Regions from separate parts of the Kitasatospora sp. NPDC001261 genome, predicted to be linked through region 3. Evidence: riboswitches for the same ligand, from Rfam matches in the RefSeq annotation. Region 3 holds a riboswitch; each other region holds the start of a gene.
The links. Region 3 has a riboswitch for cobalamin ahead of ACFY4B_RS37315 (CoA-acylating methylmalonate-semialdehyde dehydrogenase). Riboswitches for the same ligand answer to the same signal wherever they lie in the genome.
Positions count from the first base shown of each region.

Region 1 (6,921 bases), on a different contig from region 3:
GGCAGGATTCCCCCCATCTCGGATCGAGCCGGCCACTGGTCGAGGCCGTCCGGTCAACGTCCACCTCGGCGGAGGGTGGCGGAAGCAGTACCTCGTACAACCCCGGACGGCTCCCCCGTGCCCGGGCAACTGCACGACCCGGCCTGCACGTACGACGACGTACGGCGACACGCACCCGTACCGAGCCGCGCGGCTCGCCGTTCCGGTGCGCCGCTCCCGCGGCGCGCTCCGCCCGACCTCTCTCCCCCAGGATGGAGATCCCCCTCATGACCACCCGTACCCAGCGCAGCCGGCTCTTCGCAGCCGGTGTGGTCGCCGCCTCGGTCTCCCTGGTGCTGACCGGTTGCAGCAGCAGCAAGAGCGAGAGCAGCGGCGCCCCCAACGCCTCCGCGACCGTCAACGAGGTCAAGGCCGACCCCAAGCTGGCCGGGCTCGTCCCGGACGACGTCAAGGCCGCCGGCAAGCTCCTGGTCGGCGCCGACGCCTCGTACGCGCCGGACGAGTTCAAGGACGACAGCGGCAAGGTCATCGGCATGGACGTCGACCTGGCCAACGCCATCGCCGCCAAGCTCGGGCTGAAGGCCGAGGTCCAGGACTCCGGCTTCACCGCGATCATCCCCGGCATCCAGTCGAACAAGTTCCAGCTCGGCATGTCGTCCTTCACGGACAACAAGGAGCGCGAGCAGATCGTCGACATGGTCACCTACTTCAACTCCGGCAGCGCCGTCGCGGTGAAGAAGGGCAACCCGGAGAAGATCGACCCGAAGGACCTCTGCGGCAAGAAGGTCGCCGTCCAGACCGGCACCACCCAGGCCGACGAGATCAAGGACACCCGCGACCCGGACTGCGCCAAGGCCGGCAAGCCGGGCGTCCAGAACGGCGGCGACAAGTTCGACCTCCAGACGGACGTCACCAACGCCGTGGTCTCCGGGCGCGACCAGGCGATGATGGCCGACTCCCAGGTCGTCGACTACGCGATCAAGCAGTCCGGCGGCCAGCTGGAGAAGGTCGGCGAGACCTACGGCGTGGCCCCCTACGGCGTCGCGCTGGCCAAGGGCTCCAAGCTCACCCCGGCCGTCCAGGGGGCCGTCCAGTCGCTGATCGACGACGGCACCTACAAGCAGATCCTCGCCAAGTGGGGGGTCGAGTCCGGCGCCATCACCACCTCGACCGTCAACGGCGCCGTCAGCTGACCCTCGTCCGCTCCATCTTCTCCCCCGAGGCCACACCGTGAACTCTTTGGACAAGGGGACGGCGGAGCAGGGCCGGCCCGAGACCATCAAGGCCGTCCCCGTCCGCCACCCCGGACGCTGGGCCGGCGCCGTCGTCATCGCCGTACTCGCGGCGATGCTGGTGAGCGCCCTCTTCACCAACCCCGCTTTCAAGTGGGACATCGTCGGTCAGTACCTGTTCCACGACAGCATCATGCACGGCCTGCTGGTGACGCTGGAACTGACCGTGCTCGCCATGCTCATGGGTGTGGTCGGCGGCATCGTCCTCGCGGTGATGCGCCTGTCCCCGAACCCGCTGCTGGCCGGCGTCGCGTGGGTCTACATCTGGATCTTCCGCGGCACCCCGGTGCTGGTGCAGCTGGTGTTCTGGAACTTCCTCGGCCTGATCTGGGCCAAGCTGTCGATCGGCGTCCCGTGGGGGCCGGAGTTCTGGTCCGAGCAGACCAACGTGCTGATCCCGACCTTCGTCGCCGCGCTGCTGGGCCTCGGCCTCAACGAGGCCGCCTACATGGCGGAGATCGTCCGCGGCGGCATCCAGTCGGTGGACGAGGGCCAGACCGAGGCCGCGCACGCGCTCGGCATGAGCCGGTTCCAGACCATGCGCCGGATCGTCCTGCCGCAGGCCATGCGGGTGATCATCCCGCCGACCGGCAACGAGACCATCTCGATGCTGAAGACCACCTCGCTGGTCTCCGTGATCTCCCTGGAGGAGATCTTCCGGGCCGGCCAGGTCATCTACTCCCGGAACTACCAGAACATCCCGCTGCTGATCGTGGTCAGCCTCTGGTACCTGTTCTTCACCTCGGTGCTGACCATCGGCCAGTACTACATCGAGCGCCACTACGCCCGAGGTTCCAACCGCACCCTCCCGCCCACCCCGCTGCAGCGGCTGCGGAGGCTGTTCGCCGGGAAGCCCGCCCCCAGGACGACCGCCGACGTCGTCCCGGGGCTCGAGGGAGGTGGTCACGTATGACCGATCCGACCAAGTCCCCCGCCGGCGGCGCGTCCGGCGAGCCGATGGTCCGCGCCGAGAACGTGCACAAGTCGTACGGCCTGGTCGAGGTGCTCAAGGGCATCGACCTGGAGGTCAGGCAGGGCGAGGTGTTCTGCCTGATCGGCCCGTCCGGCTCCGGCAAGTCGACCTTCCTGCGGTGCATCAACCACCTGGAGAAGATCAACGGCGGCCGCCTCTGGGTGGACGGCGAGCTGGTCGGCTACCGGCAGAAGGGCGACCGGCTGCACGAGCTCAGGGACCGCGAGGTCGCCCTCAAGCGGCGCGACATCGGCATGGTCTTCCAGCGCTTCAACCTGTTCCCGCACATGACCGCCGTCGAGAACGTCATGGAGGCGCCGGTCCAGGTCAAGGGCGAGAGCCGGGCCGACGCCCGCGAGCGCGGGATGGCCCTGCTGGAGCGGGTCGGCCTCGCCGACAAGGCGAAGAACTACCCCTCGCAGCTCTCCGGCGGCCAGCAGCAGCGCGTGGCGATCGCCCGCGCGCTGGCCATGAAGCCCAAGCTGATGCTCTTCGACGAGCCGACCTCCGCGCTCGACCCGGAGCTGGTCGGCGACGTCCTCGACGTCATGCGCGGCCTCGCCGAGGAGGGCATGACCATGGTGGTCGTCACCCACGAGATGGGCTTCGCCCGCGAGGTCGGCGACGCGCTGGTGTTCATGGACGGCGGGGTGGTGGTCGAGTCCGGCAACCCCCGCGAGGTGCTCACCGACCCGCAGCACGAGCGCACCAGGGCCTTCCTCTCCAAGGTGCTCTGAGCCCGTACGCCCGGCGCCCGGCAGGTCACTCCTGCCGGGCGCCGTCGTTTTCCCCGCCCGGGTAATAGGCTGGAGGCAGTCAGCCCGTTACCGACCCCCCTGGAAGGACCCCTGTGGAGCTCGCCGCCTACGCCGATCTCGCCGTCCGGCTGGTGAACACCGAGGAGCCCGAGCGCGGCACCGACTCGCTGACCTCCGTGGAGGCGGTGCGCGGTCTCTTCTCCGACTCCTCGCGGGCCCGCTCGCTCGCCGACGAGTCCGACGTGCCCCGGCTGCGGGCGGTGCGGACCCGGCTGCGCGGGGTCTTCGAGGCCGCCGCCGGCGGGGACGAGATCCGCGGCGTCGACCTGCTGAACAGCCTGCTGATGGAGTACCCGGTCAGCCCGCTGATCTCCGGGCACGACTACCTGGACGACGCCGGGCGGCCGCGCTGGCACCTGCACCTGGCCGACAACTCCCCCACCGCCACCGCCCACTTCAGCGCGGTCGCCTGCATGGGCCTGGCCGTCCACCTGACCGAGCTGGGCGCCGACCGGCTCGGCATCTGCCAGGCCGCGCCCTGCCGCAACGCCTACCTGGACACCTCGACCAACCGCTCCCGCCGCTACTGCTCGGACCGCTGCGCGACCCGCGCCAACGTGGCCGCCTACCGGGCCCGCAAGCGCCTGGAGGCGGAGGCGGCGGCCCGGGCGTAGCGGCCCGCTAGACCTCCTCGACCCAGGCGCCGAGCCGGCGGGCCAGGCCCGGCACCCGGGCCAGCCGCGGGGTGAGCAGCAGCCGCTCCAGCCGGCGCCCCGGCGCCAGCCAGACCGGGCTCGGGCGCAGCCGCAGCAGCACCCGGCCGAGCACCAGCTCGTCCGGGACTGCGCCGTAGCTGCGGCTGTCGCTGTCCACCGGGCGGTTGTCGGAGAGCAGCCACCAGCCCGTGGCCCGGCGCTCGGCGGCCCGCTTCACCACCAGCAGGTCCTGCTGGAAGGGGTGCCGGAAGACCACCACCGCGCCGGGCCGGATCGGCGCGCCGTAGCGGACCAGCAGCCGGTCGCCCTCGCGCAGGGTCGGGACCATCGACGGCCCCGCCACGTCGACCAGCCCGAACGGCAGCGCGCCGCCCGGGCCGCGCTCCCCCGCCCCGGCGCCCTCCGCTCGCGTGCTCCGCGCCACGACTCCTCCTCCCGCCCCCGCTCGCGCCCCCAGTCTGCCGTACGGACCGCCGTCCGTCCGATGTCCGGATTGCGCCGGTTCCCGGTCCGTCTTTCGCCCTAGGCCCACCGCCCGATCGCGAAACCGGGAGGGCGGAAGGGTAATCTCGGGCGCGGGAAGACGATCTAAGGAAGGACTCCCATGTTCTCTCGTCTGTTTGCACCGCGCGCCACCGTCCACGCCCACTGCGACCTGCCCTGCGGCGTCTACGACCCCGCGCAGGCCAAGCTGGAGGCCGAGTCGGTCAAGGCCACCCAGGAGAAGTACCAGGCCAACGAGGACCCGCACTTCCGCGCCCGCGCCGTCATCATCAAGGAGCAGCGCGCCGAGGCCGTCAAGCACCACATCTCGGTGCTGTGGAGCGACTACTTCAAGGCCCCGCACTTCGAGAAGTACCCGCAGCTGCACCAGCTGATCAACGACACCCTGAAGGCCGCCTCGGCCGCCAAGGCGTCCACGGACCCGGCCACCGGCCAGGCCCTGCTCGACCTGATCGCCGAGGTCGACAAGATCTTCTGGGAGACCAAGCAGGCCTGAGCCTGACGCGTCGCCACCCGACCGCCCCCGTCCGCACCGCCGGACGGGGGCGGTCGTGCGTTCACGTCCGACCCGGCCCGGTAAGGGTTGCCTGCCCTGAGTGGCTGTTATGCTGCCAGGGCGTCCGAGGGGGAAGTCCGGTGCGAATCCGGCGCTGACCCGCAACGGTGAGCACGGCCCGTACCCGCCCGTACGGCCGCGCCAGCCCGATCGCCCTCGGCCGCCGACCTCCCGACAACTCGCCGCGGACTGCGAGGGGAACGGCGCCCCGGCACGCCCCCGGCCCGCGCCCGCCCCGGCGCGCTCCCGGCCCGAGGCAAGGCGCACCCGTGAACCGCGCACCCGTCAACCGTGCAGTCGGCCCGCCCGCTCGCCGAATACCCGTCGTCCCGCTCGCCGCCGGACTCGCCGCCGCCCTGCTGCTCTCCCTGGTCTGCGGGGTCGCCCTCGGCTCCTCCGGGCTCGGCCTGCCCCGGGTGCTGCGGCTCCTGGGCGCCGGGCTGACGGGCGGCCGGCTGGACGCGGACGAGGCGGCCGCGTACGCGATCGTCTGGGAGATCCGGCTGCCGCGCACCGTGCTGGCCGCCGTGGTCGGCGCCGGGCTGGCCGCCTGCGGGGTCGCCGTCCAGGCCCTGGTGCGCAACGCGCTGGCGGACCCCTTCGTGCTCGGCATCTCCTCCGGCGCGGCCGTCGGCGCCAACGCCGTGATGCTGTTCGGCGCCTTCGCCTCGCTCGGGGTGTGGGCGATCTCCGCCTCCGCCTTCGGCTCCGCGCTGGCCGCCATGACCCTGGTCTACGTCGCGGCCCGCACCGCGTACGGGCTCACCCCGCTGCGGCTGGTGCTCACCGGCACCGCGCTGTCGTACGGCTTCTCCGCCGCCACCACCCTGATGGTCTTCGCCGCCGACCGCGGCGAGGCCGCCCGGGACGTCATGATGTGGCTGCTCGGCAGCCTCGGCGGCGCCACCTGGGGCAAGGTGCCGATCGCCGCCGTCACCGTGCTGGCCGGGCTCGCCTACCTGGCCTGCACCGCCGGGCGGCTGGACGCGCTCGCGATGGGCGACGAGACCTCCGCCTCGCTCGGCGTGGACCCGGACCGGCTGCGCCGCGAGCTGTTCGTGGTGACCGCCGCCGTCACCGGCACCGTGGTCGCGGTCAGCGGGGCGATCGGCTTCGTCGGGCTGCTGATGCCGCACCTGGCGCGGATGCTGGTCGGCGCCGGGCACCGCCGGGTGCTGGTGGTCGCGCCGCTCGCCGGGGCGCTGCTGCTGGTCTGGGTGGACATCGCCTCGCGCACCCTGCTGGCGCCCGCCGAACTGCCCGTCGGGGTGTTCACCGCGGTGCTCGGCGTGCCCGCCTTCCTGGTGATGATGCGCCGCCGCGGCCAGGCCTTCGGAGGTGCCCGGTGACCGCGACGACCGACCCGGCCCCGGTGCACGCCCAGGACCTCGCCGTCGACGGCGTCTCGGTGGAGCTGGCCGGCACCCGGCTGGTCCACGAGGTGAGCCTGGCGGCCGCCGCCGGGCAGGTGGTCGGGCTGATCGGCCCCAACGGCAGCGGCAAGTCGACCCTGCTGCGCTGCGTCTACCGGGTGCTGAAGCCGGCCGGCGGCGTGGTCCGGCTGGCCGGCGACGACCTGCACGCCCTCACCGCCCGCGAGAGCGCCCGCCGGGTGGCCGCGCTGACCCAGGAGCACTCCGCCGAGTTCGACTTCACCGTCGCCGAGGTGGTCGCCATGGGCCGGCTGCCGCACCGCCGCGGCTTCGGCGCCCAAGTCGACGGGGACGAGCGGCGCTGCGCCGAGGCGCTGCGCAAGGTCCGGGCCGGGCACCTCGCCGAGCGGGGCTTCCTGAGCCTGTCCGGGGGCGAGAAGCAGCGGGTGCTGTTCGCCCGCGCGCTGGTCCAGGAGCCGCGCCTGCTGGTGCTCGACGAACCCACCAACCACCTCGACATCGCGCACCAGTTGGAGGTGCTGGCGCTCGCCCGCGAGGCCGGTCCGACGGTGCTCACCGCGCTGCACGACCTCAACCTGGCGGCGGGCCACTGCGACCTGCTGTACGTCCTGCGGGACGGCCGGATCGTCGCCTCCGGGCCGCCCGACGAGGTGCTCCGACCCGCCCTGCTGGCCGAGGTGTTCGGCGTCCGGGGCACCCCGGTGCGCCACCCGGAGACCGGCGCCCTC
Region 1 is NZ_JBIAXP010000010.1:24,518-31,438, reverse strand. It holds gene ACFY4B_RS15370 (ABC transporter substrate-binding protein) at 267-1,193, shown strand; gene ACFY4B_RS15365 (amino acid ABC transporter permease) at 1,231-2,205, shown strand; gene ACFY4B_RS15360 (amino acid ABC transporter ATP-binding protein) at 2,202-3,002, shown strand; gene ACFY4B_RS15355 (CGNR zinc finger domain-containing protein) at 3,116-3,697, shown strand; gene sodX (nickel-type superoxide dismutase maturation protease) at 3,705-4,067, opposite strand; gene sodN (superoxide dismutase, Ni) at 4,344-4,739, shown strand; cobalamin riboswitch at 4,821-4,946, shown strand; gene ACFY4B_RS15340 (iron ABC transporter permease) at 5,069-6,148, shown strand; gene ACFY4B_RS15335 (ABC transporter ATP-binding protein) at 6,145-6,921, shown strand, end outside.
Region 1: another riboswitch for cobalamin. It lies ahead of ACFY4B_RS15340 (iron ABC transporter permease); the one in region 3 lies ahead of ACFY4B_RS37315 (CoA-acylating methylmalonate-semialdehyde dehydrogenase).

Region 2 (6,921 bases), on a different contig from region 3:
AGCCGGCGCGGCCCGGCCGCCCGCAACCGGTGGGGGCTGCTCCCCCAACCCCCGGACAACACCGAGAAGTACCTCTACGCCCGCACCAACCTGTGGGTGCTGACCTGCTTCTCCCTCATCAGCTTCGCCTGCATGGTGGCCAGCGAGATCGGGCTGCTGAGCGCGACGCCGTGGTTCCTCTTCTTCATACCGCCGCTCGCCTTCACCATCGTCTACTACCTGATATCCCGCTGGGTGCACGGCTTCAACGAGACCTTCGACCTCTCCGCCCACCGGGCCCTGGTCAAGTCCTGGCAGCCCGAGCACCATCCGACCGTCGACATCTTCCTCCCGGTCGCCGGCGAGCCGATCGAGGTCCTGCACAACACCTGGACGCACGTCGCCCGGCTCCGCGACCAGTACCCGGGCGACGTCACCCCGTACGTCCTCGACGACAGCAACAGCCCGCAACTCGCGCAGATGGCCGTCGACTTCGGGTTCGTGTACGGAACCCGCGACAAGCTCGGCTGGTTCAAGAAGGCCGGCAACCTCCAGTTCGGCTTCCGCAACTCCGACAGCGACTACATCCTCATCCTGGACGCCGACTTCGCGCCCCGGCCGGACCTGCTGAACGAGATGCTCCCCTACATGGAGGCCGACCCCCGCCTCGGCATCGTCCAGTCCCCGCAGTTCTTCCGCATCCTGGACTCGCAGAACTGGATCGAGCGCGGCGCCGGCGCCGTCCAGGAGCTGTTCTACCGGACCGTCCAGGTCTCCCGGCAGCGCAGCGACGGCGCCATCTGCGTGGGCAGCTGCGCGGTGTACCGGCGCGCGGCGCTGGAGGAGAACGGCGGCACCACGCTGATCGGCCACTCCGAGGACGTGCACACCGGGTTCGACCTGCGCCGGCTCGGCTGGGACCTCCAGTACATACCCGTCGCGCTGGCCACCGGCGTCTGCCCGGACAACGTCGGCGGCTTCTTCAACCAGCAGTACCGCTGGTGCACCGGCTCGATGAGCCTGCTCGGCAGCAAGAAGTTCTGGCAGACCAAGCTGCGGCCGATCACCCGGGCCTGCTACCTGTCCGGCTTCTTCTACTACATCCACACGGCGCTGTTCACCGTAGTCTCACCGCTCATCCCGATCGTCCTGCTGCTCGCCCGCCCCGACCTGATCCGCTGGGAGAACACCGCGCTGGTGCTGCCCGGCCTGCTCTACGCGACGGTCATCTTCCCGCTCTGGCACCGCAACCCCTACCGGCTGGAGGCCTGGGCCGCCCGCATGATGTACGGCTGGGCGCACGTCTTCGCCATCTGGGACATCGTGCGCCGCAACCGGATGGCCTGGCAGCCGACCGGCTCCAGCGGCGCCAAGCGGAACAGGACCCGGCGGTTCTGGATCGGCGTCATCGCCTGGGGCGGCGGAACCGCCCTGCTCTGGGTGCTGCTGAGCATCTGGCGGATGCTCACCATGGGCCCGCTGAACTTCGCCCTCGTCCTCGCCTCCGGCCTCTTCTACGCCACCATCGTGGGCCGGGTCCTCGTCCAGCCCCGCCCGACGGAAGCAGTGTGATCGCCATGACCGCCCACCCGAGACGGGCCGGCCAGCTCCGTCACCGGCTGGCGCTCCCGCTGCTGGCCGCCGCCGGCCTGCTGCTCACCACCGCGTGCGGCCCCGAGGACCCCGGCTTCGCGATGCAGAAGGACCTCGCCCAGGCCGCCCCGGCCGCCGCCCCGGCTCCCGGCGCCCCCGGGACTCCCGGCGCTCCGGGCGCTCCGGGCGCGACCCCCGCCGCGGGGGGCACCGCACCGGCCGCACCCGCCACGCCCAAGGCCCTGCCGGCCGGCGTCCCGTACGACGTCACGCCGCTGCTCAGGCCGAGCCACAAGTACCTCGGCGCCGCCCTGCCCGACGTCCCCGCCACGATGGACGCGCTGCCCGGCTACCGCGACGCGATCGGCAAGCAGCCCAACGTCCTGGAGTTCTACGCCCACTGGAAGGGCGGCTTCGACACCGCGGGCGCCCGCCGGATCCACGACGCCGGGGCGCTGCCCTTCATGGCCTGGGAGCCGCACGACCGCTCGCTCGCCTCGATCGCGGCCGGCGACACCGACGACTACGTGCGCGGCGTCGCCAAGGCCGTGGCCAAGTTCAACCTGCCGATCGCCGTCAGCATCGCCCACGAGATGAACGGCGACTGGTACCCGTGGGGCCGTCAGGCCGCCACCCCCGAGGACTTCGTGGCCGCCTGGCGCCACGTCCACGACCTCTTCGACCAGGCCGGCGCCACCAACGTGATCTGGGTCTGGAGCCCCAACATCACCGACCCCGCGCCCAACACCCGCCTGGAGCCGTACTACCCCGGCGACACCTACGTCGACTGGGCCGGCATGACCGGCTACTTCACCAAGACCGGGCCCAAGACCTTCGACGCGCTCTACGGCCCGACCATGGCCGAGATCCGCGGCTTCTCCCAGAAGCCCTTCTTCATCAGCGAGACCGCCTCCGAGCAGGGCAAGCGCCAGCACGCGGACATCGACCAGCTGTTCTCCGGGCTGGAGGCGCACGACGACATCGTCGGCTTCGTCTGGTTCAACATCGTCAAGCGGGCGGACTGGCGGGTCGAGGCCGTGCCGGACACCCTCGCCGCGTTCAAGCAGCGCGTGTCCGACCCCCGTTACGGCTTCGACATCCGGAACCCCTGATGAGCACTGAGTCCGAGTTCTCCCCCGTCCCGCACGGCCGCTCCGCCCACGACCCGGCCGCCGAGCCGGACCCGGACGGGCCCGGCGCCGTGGCGGTGGACAGCCCCGACGGGCCCCGCCCCGCCGTGGCGGTCGACAACCCCGACGGCGTCGAGCTGGCCCCGTACACCATCCCGCGGGTCCCCGCGATCGGCTGGGACCCGGGCACCAGCCCCCGGCGCCGGTGGATCGCCCGCGGCCTGCTGGGCGCCGTCCTCACCGTCCAGGCCGCCCTCTCGCTGCGCCTGCTGGCCGCCGCGCACCCCGACGAGGCCGCCGCCATGGTCGCCGGCCGCCAGCAGCTGGCCCACCTGCTGCACGGCACCCCGGTCACCACCGACCTGGTCGACCGGGTGCACGGCTCGCCCTGGCTCTACCCGCCGCTGGCCGGCGCCGCCGCCGACGCCAACGGCATCTGGGGCACCCGGCTGCTCAGCCTCGGCTTCGCACTGCTCACCACGGTCCTGCTGTACTCGCTGACCCGGCGGCTGTTCAACGAGCGGGTCGCCATCTGCGCCATCGCCGGGTACGCCGTCCTCCAGTCCACCGTGGTGGTCGGCTTCTACGCCGCGCCCGAGTCCCTCGCCGTCCTGCTGGTCGCCCTCGCGGCCTGGACCACGGTGTTCACCGCAGGCCGCCATCCGGCCCTGGCCCTGCTCGCCGCCCCGCCCACGGCGCTGGCCTGCGCCACGGCCTACTCCGCGGCCTTCGCCGTCCCCGCCCTGGTGGCCCTCGCCTTCGCCTGCGCCCGGCCGTACCACCGGGTGGGCCCGGCCGCCCTGCGCTCACTGCTGACGGCCCTCGGCACCCTCGTCCTGCTGCTCCCGTACGGCACCCTCGGCAAGGTCGCCGGGTGGTCGCCCTCGCGCGGCAACGCCCCCGGCTCGGCCGGCTCGGTCCTGCTCGGCACGCTCCAGTGGGCCGGCCTGTTCACCGTCCTCGCGGTGGCCGGCACCATCGCCTACACGCGCCGCGAACAGATGCCCGAGCACGACGCGCCGGAGAAGGAGCCCCTCCCCACCACCCGGGGCCGGCGCGCCCTGCTCGGGGCCGTCCTGACCGCCACCGCCCTGCTGGTCCCCGCCGCCCACCTGTGGACCGGCACCTCCGGCGCGCTGTTCCGCCACCTCGGCTACGGCATGCTGCTGGCCGCCCCGCTCGCCGGGGTCGGCCTGACCCGGCTGGTCGGCGCCCACTTCCGCCACCCCCAGCTCGGCATCCTGGTCTGGGTCGCCCTGCTCGCCCTCGGCCTGGAGCAGTCCGCGCTGCGCTACCAGAACGGGCCCGACTCCGGCCGCCTGCTGGCCGTCCTGCGGGTCCACACGGAGCCCCAGGGCCGCTACCTCACCGAGGTCGACGGACTCGCCGAGTACTACCTCGGCGGCGTCTCCAAGCCCGAGCAGTGGGTCTCCGCGCGCGCCGGCACCGACTACCGCGACGGGGCCGGCGTCGAGCACCACGGCGACGACGGCAGCGTCGCCGCGATCCGGGACGGCTGGTTCACCATGGTCGTCCTCGACAGCACCGCGCCGAGGGCCACCGACCGGGCCCTGAGCGAGGCCCTGGGCGCCGCCGGACACTACCGGCTGGTCGCCCAATTCACCTCGCCGACCGGCGATTCGAGCACGTACAAGGTCTATCTGAAGCACTGACCGGCCGCCCGGCCCACGCACATCCGCGACACGACAGGCACAACATATGGTGCCGCCGCAGTCCGGCGGCACAACATGTATGCTCGCTTCTGCTGTCGATGCAGGGGAACCCGGTGCGAATCCGGGACTGCCCCGCAGCGGTGAGCGGGCGGCTCCAGCAGCCGCACCCCGCGAGTCCGAGTACCTGCCGACGGCGTGCGCCACGGCCCTCCCGCAGAGGCCGCGCCGGCACCAGCAGTACCCCTCCGGGCCTCGCGGGCGGGCCGGGGAGTCACCTCGCGCGACGCTTTTTGCGTTCGCGCCGTGCTCCCCTGCCCAGATCGGCCCGGTGGCCCCCCGAGCACCGCCGCCGATCGCCGCCAGGAGAGAGCGCCTTGACCACCGCTGCCTCAGCCACCCTGCCCGCCCAGGGCTCCGGTACCGCCTTCACCGACCCGACGGTCTCCGACCCCGGGGGCGCGCTGCTGCGGCTGCTCACCGACCGCAGCACCGACCTCACCGAGGTCGACCCCGGCCATGTCGCCGCCGCCGCGCTGCGCGGCCGCCACGCCGGCTCGGACTTCGCCGAGCTGCGCGGGCTGGCCGTGGACGCCGCCGCGTCGATGATCGCCGAGGACCCCCAGTACTCGAAGCTGGCCGCCCGCCTGCTCGCGCTGGAGATCGTCGACGAGGCGAACAGCCAGGGCTCGGTGTCCTTCTCCGCCTCGATCACCGTCGGCCACACCGAGGGCCTGATCGGCGACACCACCGCGGACTTCGTCGCCAAGCACGCCGCCGCCCTGGACGCGCTGATCGACACCGCCGGCGACGACCGCTTCGAGTACTTCGGCCTGCGCACCGTGCAGTCCCGCTACCTGCTGCGCCACCCGATCACCCGCAAGGTGATCGAGACCCCGCAGCACTTCCTGCTCCGCGTCGCCTGCGGCCTGGCGGTCGGCGACAGCGAGCAGTCGGTGCGCGAGGTGGCCGAGCTGTACGGCCTGATGAGCCGCCTGGAGTACCTGACCTCCTCGCCGACGCTGTTCAACTCCGGCACCCGGCACCCGCAGATGTCGAGCTGCTACCTGCTCGACTCGCCGCTGGACAACCTGGACTCGATCTACAACCGCTACGCGCAGATCGCCCGCCTGTCCAAGCACGCCGGCGGCATCGGCCTGTCCTACTCGCGCATCCGCTCGCGCGGCAGCCTGATCCGCGGCACCAACGGCAAGTCCAACGGCATCGTGCCGTTCCTGCGCACCCTCGACTCCTCGGTCGCCGCCGTCAACCAGGGCGGCCGCCGCAAGGGCGCGGCCTGCGTCTACCTGGAGACCTGGCACGCCGACATCGAGGAGTTCCTGGAGCTCCGCGACAACACCGGCGAAGAGGCCCGCCGCACCCACAACCTCAACCTGGCGCACTGGATCCCGGACGAGTTCATGCGCCGGGTCAACGCCAACCAGGACTGGTCGCTGTTCTCCCCGGCCGACGTGCCGGAGCTGGTCGACCTGTGGGGCGCCGACTTCGACGAGGCCTACCGCAAGGCCGAGCTGGCCGGCAAGGCCGTCCGCACCATCCCGGCGCAGACCCTGTACGCCCGCATGATGCGCACCCTGGCGCAGACCGGCAACGGCTGGATGACCTTCAAGGACGCCTCCAACCGCGCCGCCAACCAGACCGCCCTGCCGGGCCGCACCGTGCACTCCTCCAACCTGTGCACGGAGATCCTGGAGGTCACGGACGACTCCGAGACCGCCGTCTGCAACCTCGGCTCGGTCAACCTCGGCGCCCACGTGGCCCCCGGTGCCACGGTCGACGACCTGCTCGGCGCCATGGACTGGGAGCGCCTCGACGCCACCGTCCGCACGGCCGTGACGTTCCTCGACCGCGTGGTGGACATCAACTTCTACCCGACCACCGAGGCCGGCACCTCCAACTCCCGCTGGCGGCCGGTCGGCCTCGGCGTGATGGGCCTCCAGGACGTCTTCTTCAAGCTGCGGATCGACTTCGACTCCGCCGAGGCCGCCCGGCTGTCCACGCTGATCGCCGAGCGCATCATGCTCACCGCGTACGAGCGCTCCGCCGACCTGGCCGAGCAGCTCGGCCGCCACGAGGCGTACGGCGAGACCCGCGCCGCCCGCGGCGAGCTGCACATCGACCACTTCCCGACGGCCGCCCCGCAGTGGGCCGACCGCTGGACGGCGCTGCGCGCCCGGATCGCCGAGACCGGCCTGCGCAACTCGCTGCTGCTGGCCATCGCGCCGACCGCGACCATCGCGTCCATCGCCGGCGTGTACGAGTGCATCGAGCCGCAGGTCTCCAACCTGTTCAAGCGCGAGACGCTGTCCGGCGAGTTCCTCCAGGTCAACCCGTACCTGGTGCGCGAGCTCAAGGAGCTCGGCGTCTGGGACCAGCAGACCCGCGACGCCCTGCGCGACGCCAACGGCTCCGTCCAGGACCTGAACTGGCTGCCCGCCGGGGTCCGTTCGCTGTACCGGACGGCCTGGGAGCTGCCGCAGCGCGCGCTGATCGACCTGGCCGCGGCCCGCATGCCGTACCTGGACCAG
Region 2 is NZ_JBIAXP010000059.1:3,098-10,018, forward strand. It holds gene ACFY4B_RS42260 (glycosyltransferase family 2 protein) at 133-1,551, shown strand; gene ACFY4B_RS42265 (glycoside hydrolase family 26 protein) at 1,557-2,684, shown strand; gene ACFY4B_RS42270 (glycosyltransferase family 39 protein) at 2,684-4,375, shown strand; cobalamin riboswitch at 4,448-4,582, shown strand; gene ACFY4B_RS42275 (ribonucleoside-diphosphate reductase subunit alpha) at 4,774-6,921, shown strand, end outside.
Region 2: another riboswitch for cobalamin. It lies ahead of ACFY4B_RS42275 (ribonucleoside-diphosphate reductase subunit alpha); the one in region 3 lies ahead of ACFY4B_RS37315 (CoA-acylating methylmalonate-semialdehyde dehydrogenase).

Region 3 (6,921 bases):
AATCCCATCGGGTCGGAGATATCGGCACAGGCTAGCGCACCCGGTCTTTTACGCGCTGGCTCGTCGGACCCTACCGGCGCCATGTCGAAAGAAATAACACTAGACGCACTAAGAGCCCCATGGGGTGAAACATCGCCGTTCCCGGGGAATTCTGGTCAGGGTCCGTGTTCATGTGCGTGTAATGTTTCCATCGTTGTCGGGGTGGAGTGGCCGAGTGGCTAGGCGGCGGCTTGCAGGGCCGTTCAGATGGGTTCGATTCCTATCTCCACCTTTTTCTTCCGAGTTCTTTCGAGACATTTCGATCCGTCTCGAAAGGCGCGCCCGGAACAGGACGAGCGGTGCGGTCACCTGGGGCTCCGGGGCACATCACCCGGCGAAGGGATCGCTCATGACCACCTCCCCCAGCGGCTCGGCCGCCGCGCTGCGCGCCGTCCAGGTCGCGGGGCCGGGTGCGGCCCCCGAGCTGGTCGAGGTCCCCTCGCGGGAACCCGGTCCGGGAGCCGTGCGGATCACCGTGGAGGCGTGCGGGGTCTGCCACTCCGACCTGCTCATCGCCGGCGGCCTGCTGCCCGGCAGCACCTTCCCGATCACCCCGGGGCACGAGATCGCCGGCCGCGTCGACGCCCTCGGCGAGGGCGTGGAGGGCTGGCGGGTCGGCGACCGGGTCGCGGTCGGCTGGTACGGCGGCAGCTGCGGGCACTGCGACGCGTGCCGGGCGGGCGACGGCCTGCACTGCGCACGGGTCGAGATCCCCGGCGTCGCCTATCCGGGCGGGTTCGCCGACTCCGTCGTCGTCCCGGCCGTGGCCCTGGCGGCGGTCCCGGACGAGCTCACCGCGGTCGAGGCGGCGCCGCTGGCCTGCGCGGGGGTGACGGTCTTCAACGCCCTGCGCCGCTCCGCCGCACGGCCCGGGGACACCGTCGCCATCCTGGGGATCGGCGGACTCGGCCACCTGGGCGTCCAGTTCGCCGAGAAGATGGGCTTCCGTACCGTCGCCATCGCCCGCGGCCAGGAGAAGGGGCCGCTCGCGCTCCGGCTCGGCGCCGCCCACTACATCGACAGCACCGCGGGCGATGTCGCCGAGGCCCTGCGGCAGTTGGGAGGTGCGAAGGTGGTCCTGTCCACCGTCACCAACGCGCCCGCCGTGGTGGCGACGATCGACGGGATCACCCGCCGGGGCGAGCTCGTCATGGTCGGACTCCCGGCGGAGCCGCTGGAGCTGAGCGCCCTGCAGTTGATCCAGGGCGACCGGAAGGTCTACGCGCACTCCTCGGGCATCGCGGTCGACACCCAGGACACGCTGCGCTTCGCGGCGCAGACGGGGGTGCGGGCCTGGGTCGAGGAGGTGCCGCTGGAGCGGACCGCGGCGGCGGTGGAGAAGATGGCGGCCAACCGGGCCCGCTTCCGCATGGTCGTCACCACCGGCCGCTGAGCGGCGGTCATCGGAGCCGGCCCTCGGAGCCGGTCCCTCGGGGCCGGCTCCCGGCGTGTCCGGGCAGGTGGACGGGGGTGAGCGGCCCTCCGGCGGCGCGGCGCGGGCGCGTACCCCTGGACTTACTAGGACGTCCAACTATATGGTCGACGGCAGGTCCGCGGTGTCAGGGAAGCCGGTGTGAGTCCGGCACGGTCCCGCCACTGTGACCGGGGAGTCCGTCCTCGCAGATGACGGCCACTGGCAGCCAGCCGGGAAGGCCTGAGGGCGTGCGGTGATCCGGGAGTCAGGATACCGGCCGCGGGTGGTTCGTGTTTTCCACGAGGATGGAGACGACACACATGGCTCCGGGCTGCTTCCGTTCCACCGCGCCTGGCTGTCCCGTGCCGACGACCGCCGGGGCGCCCGCGTCCTGACGTACCGTCACATCGCCGTACGCCCGTGCCGAGGGGCGCGCCACCGTGCGCCCGCCGACCGGCGGCGGCCTCCATTCCTCCTCTCCCACCCCTGTCGAGAGAAGGAACCGATGGTCCGAGAACTGACCCACTTCATCGCCGGCAAGCCCACCGCCGGCACCTCCGGCCGCTTCGGCGACGTGTACGACCCCAACACCGGCCGGGTGCAGGCCAGGGTGCCCCTGGCGAGCCGCGCCGAGGTCGAGGCGGTGATCGCCGACGCCGAGCAGGCCCAGCCCGCGTGGGCCGCCTGGAACCCGCAGCGGCGGGCCCGTGTCCTGCTGCGCTTCCTCCAGCTCGTCGAGCAGGAGAAGGACGAGCTGGCCCGGCTGCTCTCCGCCGAGCACGGCAAGACCGTGGCCGACGCCCACGGCGACATCCAACGAGGCCTGGAGGTCGTGGAGTTCGCCGCCGGCATCCCGCACCTGCTGAAGGGCGAGTTCAGCGACAACGCCGGGACGGGCATCGACGTGTACTCGATGCGCCAGCCGCTCGGCGTGGTCGCGGGCATCACGCCGTTCAACTTCCCGGCGATGATCCCGCTCTGGAAGGCCGCGCCCGCGCTGGCCTGCGGGAACGCCTTCGTGCTCAAGCCCTCGGAGCGCGACCCCTCGGTGCCGCTGCGGCTGGCCGAGCTGTTCCTGGAGGCCGGGCTGCCGCCGGGCGTGCTCAATGTCGTCAACGGTGACAAGGAGGCCGTGGACACCCTGCTGGAGGACCCGCGCGTCCAGGCGCTCGGCTTCGTCGGCTCCACGCCGATCGCCCAGTACGTGTACGCCACCGCCGCCGCGCACGGGAAGCGGGCGCAGTGCTTCGGCGGGGCCAAGAACCACCTGATCGTGATGCCGGACGCCGACCTCGACCAGGCGGCGGACGCGCTGATCGGCGCCGGGTACGGCTCGGCCGGGGAGCGCTGCATGGCCATCTCGGTGGCCGTCCCGGTGGGGGAGGCGACGGCGGACGCCCTGGTGGCGAAGCTGGTCGAGCGGATCGGCGCGCTCAAGGTCGGGCGCTCGGACGACCCGGCGGCGGACTTCGGACCGCTGGTCGGCGCCGACGCGCTGGCGCGGGTGCGCGGCTACCTGGACCTCGGGGTCGAGGAGGGCGCCGAACTCGTCGTCGACGGAAGGGACTTCCGGCTGGCCGGGCACGAGGACGGCTACTTCCTCGGCGCCTCGCTGTTCGACCGGGTCACGCCCGGCATGCGGATCTACCGGGAGGAGATCTTCGGGCCGGTGCTCACCGTGGTGCGTGCCGCCGACTACGAGGAGGCGCTGCGGCTGCCCAGCGAGCACGAGTTCGGCAACGGGGTGGCCATCTACACCCGGGACGGCGACACCGCCCGGGACTTCGCCCGGCGGGTGAACACCGGCATGGTCGGGGTCAACGTGCCGATCCCGGTGCCGATCGCCTACCACACCTTCGGCGGCTGGAAGCGCTCCGCGTTCGGCGACCTCAACCAGCACGGGCCGGACTCGATCCGCTTCTACACCCGCACCCGCACCGTCACCTCGCGCTGGCCCTCCGGGGCCAAGGAGGGCGCGAGCTTCACCATCCCGACGATGGGCTGAGGCGCGCCGTGCACACCCATCTGACCGACGACCAGCTCGCCATCGTCGCGACCACCCGGGACTTCGCCCGCGAGCACCTCGCCCCGTACGCCGTCGCGTGGGACCAGGCCAAGCACTTCCCGGTCGACGTCCTGCGCAAGGCCGCCGACCTGGGCCTCGGCGGCGTCTACGTGCGGGAGGAGGCGGGCGGCTCGGAGCTCGGCCGCCAGGACGGCGTGCTCGTCTTCGAGGCACTGGCGACCGGCTGCCCGTCCATCGCCGGCTACCTGTCGATCCACAACATGGTCGCCTGGATGATCGACCGCTACGGCAGTCCCGCCCAGCGCGCCCGGCTGCTGCCCGGGCTCTGCTCGACGGAACTGCTCGGCAGCTACTGCCTCACCGAGCCGGGCGCGGGCTCGGACGCCGCCGCGCTGGCCACCCGGGCCCGCCGGCACGGGGACCACTGGGTCCTGGACGGCGTCAAGCAGTTCGTCTCGGGCGCCGGCACCTCGCAGGTGTACGTGGTGATGGCCCGAACCGGCGGCCCGGGGGCCCGGGGCGTCTCCGCGTTCCTGGTGGAGCGGGACGACCCCGGCGTCTCCTTCGGAGCGAACGAGAAGAAGATGGGCTGGAACGCCCAGCCGACCCGGCAGGTGCTGCTGGACGGCGTCCGGCTCCCCGCCGACCGCCTGCTCGGCGGGGAGGGCGAGGGCTTCCGGATCGCCATGAACGGGCTGAACGGCGGCCGGCTCGGCATCGCCGCCTGCTCCGTCGGCGGCGCGCAGGACGCCCTGGAGCGGGCCACCCGCCACCTGGCCGACCGGGAGGCGTTCGGGGCCGCGCTGCTGCACGCCCAGGCGCTGCGGTTCCGGCTCGCCGACATGGCCACGGAGCTGGAGGCCGCCAGATCGCTGCTCTGGCGGGCCGCCGCCGCGCTGGACCGGGGCGACCCCCGGGCGCCGGAGCTGTGCGCGATGGCCAAGCGCCACGCCACCGACACCGGCTTCGAGGTGGCCAACCAGGCGCTCCAACTCCACGGCGGCTACGGCTACCTGGCCGAGTACGGCATCGAGAAGATCGTCCGCGACCTGCGGGTGCACCAGATCCTGGAAGGGACCAACGAGATCATGCGCGTCATCGTCGCCCGCGGCCTGACCGGGGCCGCGTGATGGGTACGGATGAGGTCCTCGTCCAGCGCGAGGGCCGGGCGGGTCTGATCGTCCTCAACCGCCCGGCGGCCCTGAACGCCCTCACCCACGGCATGGTGCGGAGGATCTCCGCCGCACTGGACGTGTGGGAGCGGGACGGCGACGTGGAGACCGTCGTGATCACCGGCGCCGGTGAGCGGGCCTTCTGCGCTGGCGGCGACATCGTCGCCATCCACCGCGCCGCCACCGGCGGCGACCCGGGTGCCGTCGAGGAGTTCTGGCGCGACGAGTACCGCCTCAACGCCCGGATCGCCCGCTACCCGAAGCCCTACGTCGCCGTGATGAACGGCATCGTGATGGGCGGCGGGGTCGGCGTCTCCGCCCACGGCAGCGTCCGGATCGTCACGGAGACCACCCGGGTCGCCCTGCCGGAGGCCGGCATCGGCTTCGTCCCCGACGTCGGCGGCACCTACCTGCTCGCCCTCGCGCCGGGGGAGTCGGGCACCCACCTCGCCCTGACCGCGGGATCCGTCGGCGCCGGGGACGCGCTGCTGTGCGGGCTCGCCGACCACTTCGTGCCCGCCGAGCGGCTGCCCGCACTGCTGGACGACCTGGCCGAACTGCCCGTCCACGACGCCCTGGAACGGAACGTCGGGCCCGCGCCGGCCGGCGTGCTGGACGGCCAGCGCGGATGGATCGACCACTGCTACGCGGCCGGCAGCGTGGAGGAGATCCTCGACCGGCTGCGGGAGAGCGGCGAACCCGAGGCCAAGAAGGCCGCCGACCGGATCGCCGCCAACTCCCCGACCGCCGTGAAGGCGACGCTCGCGGCCCTGCGCCGGGCCCGGGCACTCGGCCCGCTGGAGGCCGTCCTCGACCAGGAGTACCGCACCTCCTGCGCGGCGCTCGCCACGCCGGACCTCGCCGAGGGCATCCGGGCCCAGGTGATCGACAAGGACCGTACCCCGCGGTGGAGCCCGGCGACCCTGGGCGCCGTCGAACCCGCGGCCGTGGACCGCTACTTCGCCCCGCTCGGCGACCGTGAACTCGGCCTCGCCGCCACCACACCCCTGGAGCGCTGGTGACCCAGACGATCGGATTCATCGGACTCGGCAACATGGGCGGCCCGATGGCCGCCAACCTCGTCAAGGCCGGACACCGGGTGACCGGCTACGACCTGTCCCCGGACGCCCGGGAGCGCGCCGCCGGGAACGGCGTCGCCGTGGCCGCCTCGGCGGCGGAGGCGGTGACGGCGGCCGGGACGGTCGTCACCATGCTCCCGGCCGGACGCCATGTCCTCGACGCCTACGGTGAGTTGACGGCGGCGGCGCCGAGCGGCGCGCTGTTCGTGGACTGCTCCACCATCGCGGTCGGGGACGCCCGGGTGGCCGCCGACCTCGCCCGGGTCGCCGGGCACCGGGCCGTCGACGCACCGGTCTCCGGCGGCGTGGCCGGCGCCGAGGCGGCCGGCCTGACCTTCATGGTCGGCGCGGACGCCGCCGACTTCGCCGACGTCGAGCCGCTGCTGGCGGCGATGGGCCGGCGGGTCGTCCACTGCGGAGGGTCCGGCGCCGGCCAGGCGGCGAAGATCTGCAACAACATGATCCTCGGCGTCTCCATGATCGCGGTCAGCGAGGCCTTCGTCCTCGGGGAGAGCCTCGGGCTCAGCCACCAGGCCCTGTTCGACGTGGCCTCCACCGCCTCCGGCCAGTGCTGGGCGCTCACCGCCAACTGTCCCGTCCCCGGCCCCGTCCCGGCCAGCCCCGCCAACCGCGACTACGCGGCCGGATTCGCGGCCACCCTGATGGCCAAGGACCTCGGGCTGGCCGCCGACGCCGCCACCGCCTCCGCCGTCCCGGCCGAACTGGGCCGACGGGCCGCCGAGTTGTACGCCGCCTTCGCCCAGGACGAGGGCGCCGGGCTGGACTTCTCCGCCATCATCACCACCCTCCGGGAGGGCGCCGCATGACGTACGGGACGATCCGGGTCGAGCGCAAGGGCCGGGTGGGGCTGATCACGCTCGACCGCCCGGAGGCGCTCAACGCGCTGAACACCCGGCTGATGAACGAAGTCGTCGCGGCAGCAACGGAGTTCGACCGGGACTCGGAGATCGGCTGCCTGGTGGTCACCGGCTCGGAGAAGGCCTTCGCGGCCGGCGCCGACATCAAGGAGATGCAGTCGCTCGACTTCGTCGACGCCTACCTCGGCGACTGGTTCGCCGCCTGGGACCGCTTCGGCGCCCTGCGCAAGCCCGTCGTCGCGGCCGTCGCGGGCTACGCGCTGGGCGGCGGCTGCGAGTTGGCGATGCTGTGCGACGTCCTGCTGGCGGCGGA
Region 3 is NZ_JBIAXP010000037.1:62,288-69,208, forward strand. It holds tRNA gene ACFY4B_RS37305 (tRNA-Cys) at 201-271, shown strand; gene ACFY4B_RS37310 (alcohol dehydrogenase catalytic domain-containing protein) at 389-1,432, shown strand; cobalamin riboswitch at 1,559-1,750, shown strand; gene ACFY4B_RS37315 (CoA-acylating methylmalonate-semialdehyde dehydrogenase) at 1,959-3,458, shown strand; gene ACFY4B_RS37320 (acyl-CoA dehydrogenase family protein) at 3,467-4,609, shown strand; gene ACFY4B_RS37325 (enoyl-CoA hydratase/isomerase family protein) at 4,609-5,673, shown strand; gene mmsB (3-hydroxyisobutyrate dehydrogenase) at 5,670-6,557, shown strand; gene ACFY4B_RS37335 (enoyl-CoA hydratase) at 6,554-6,921, shown strand, end outside.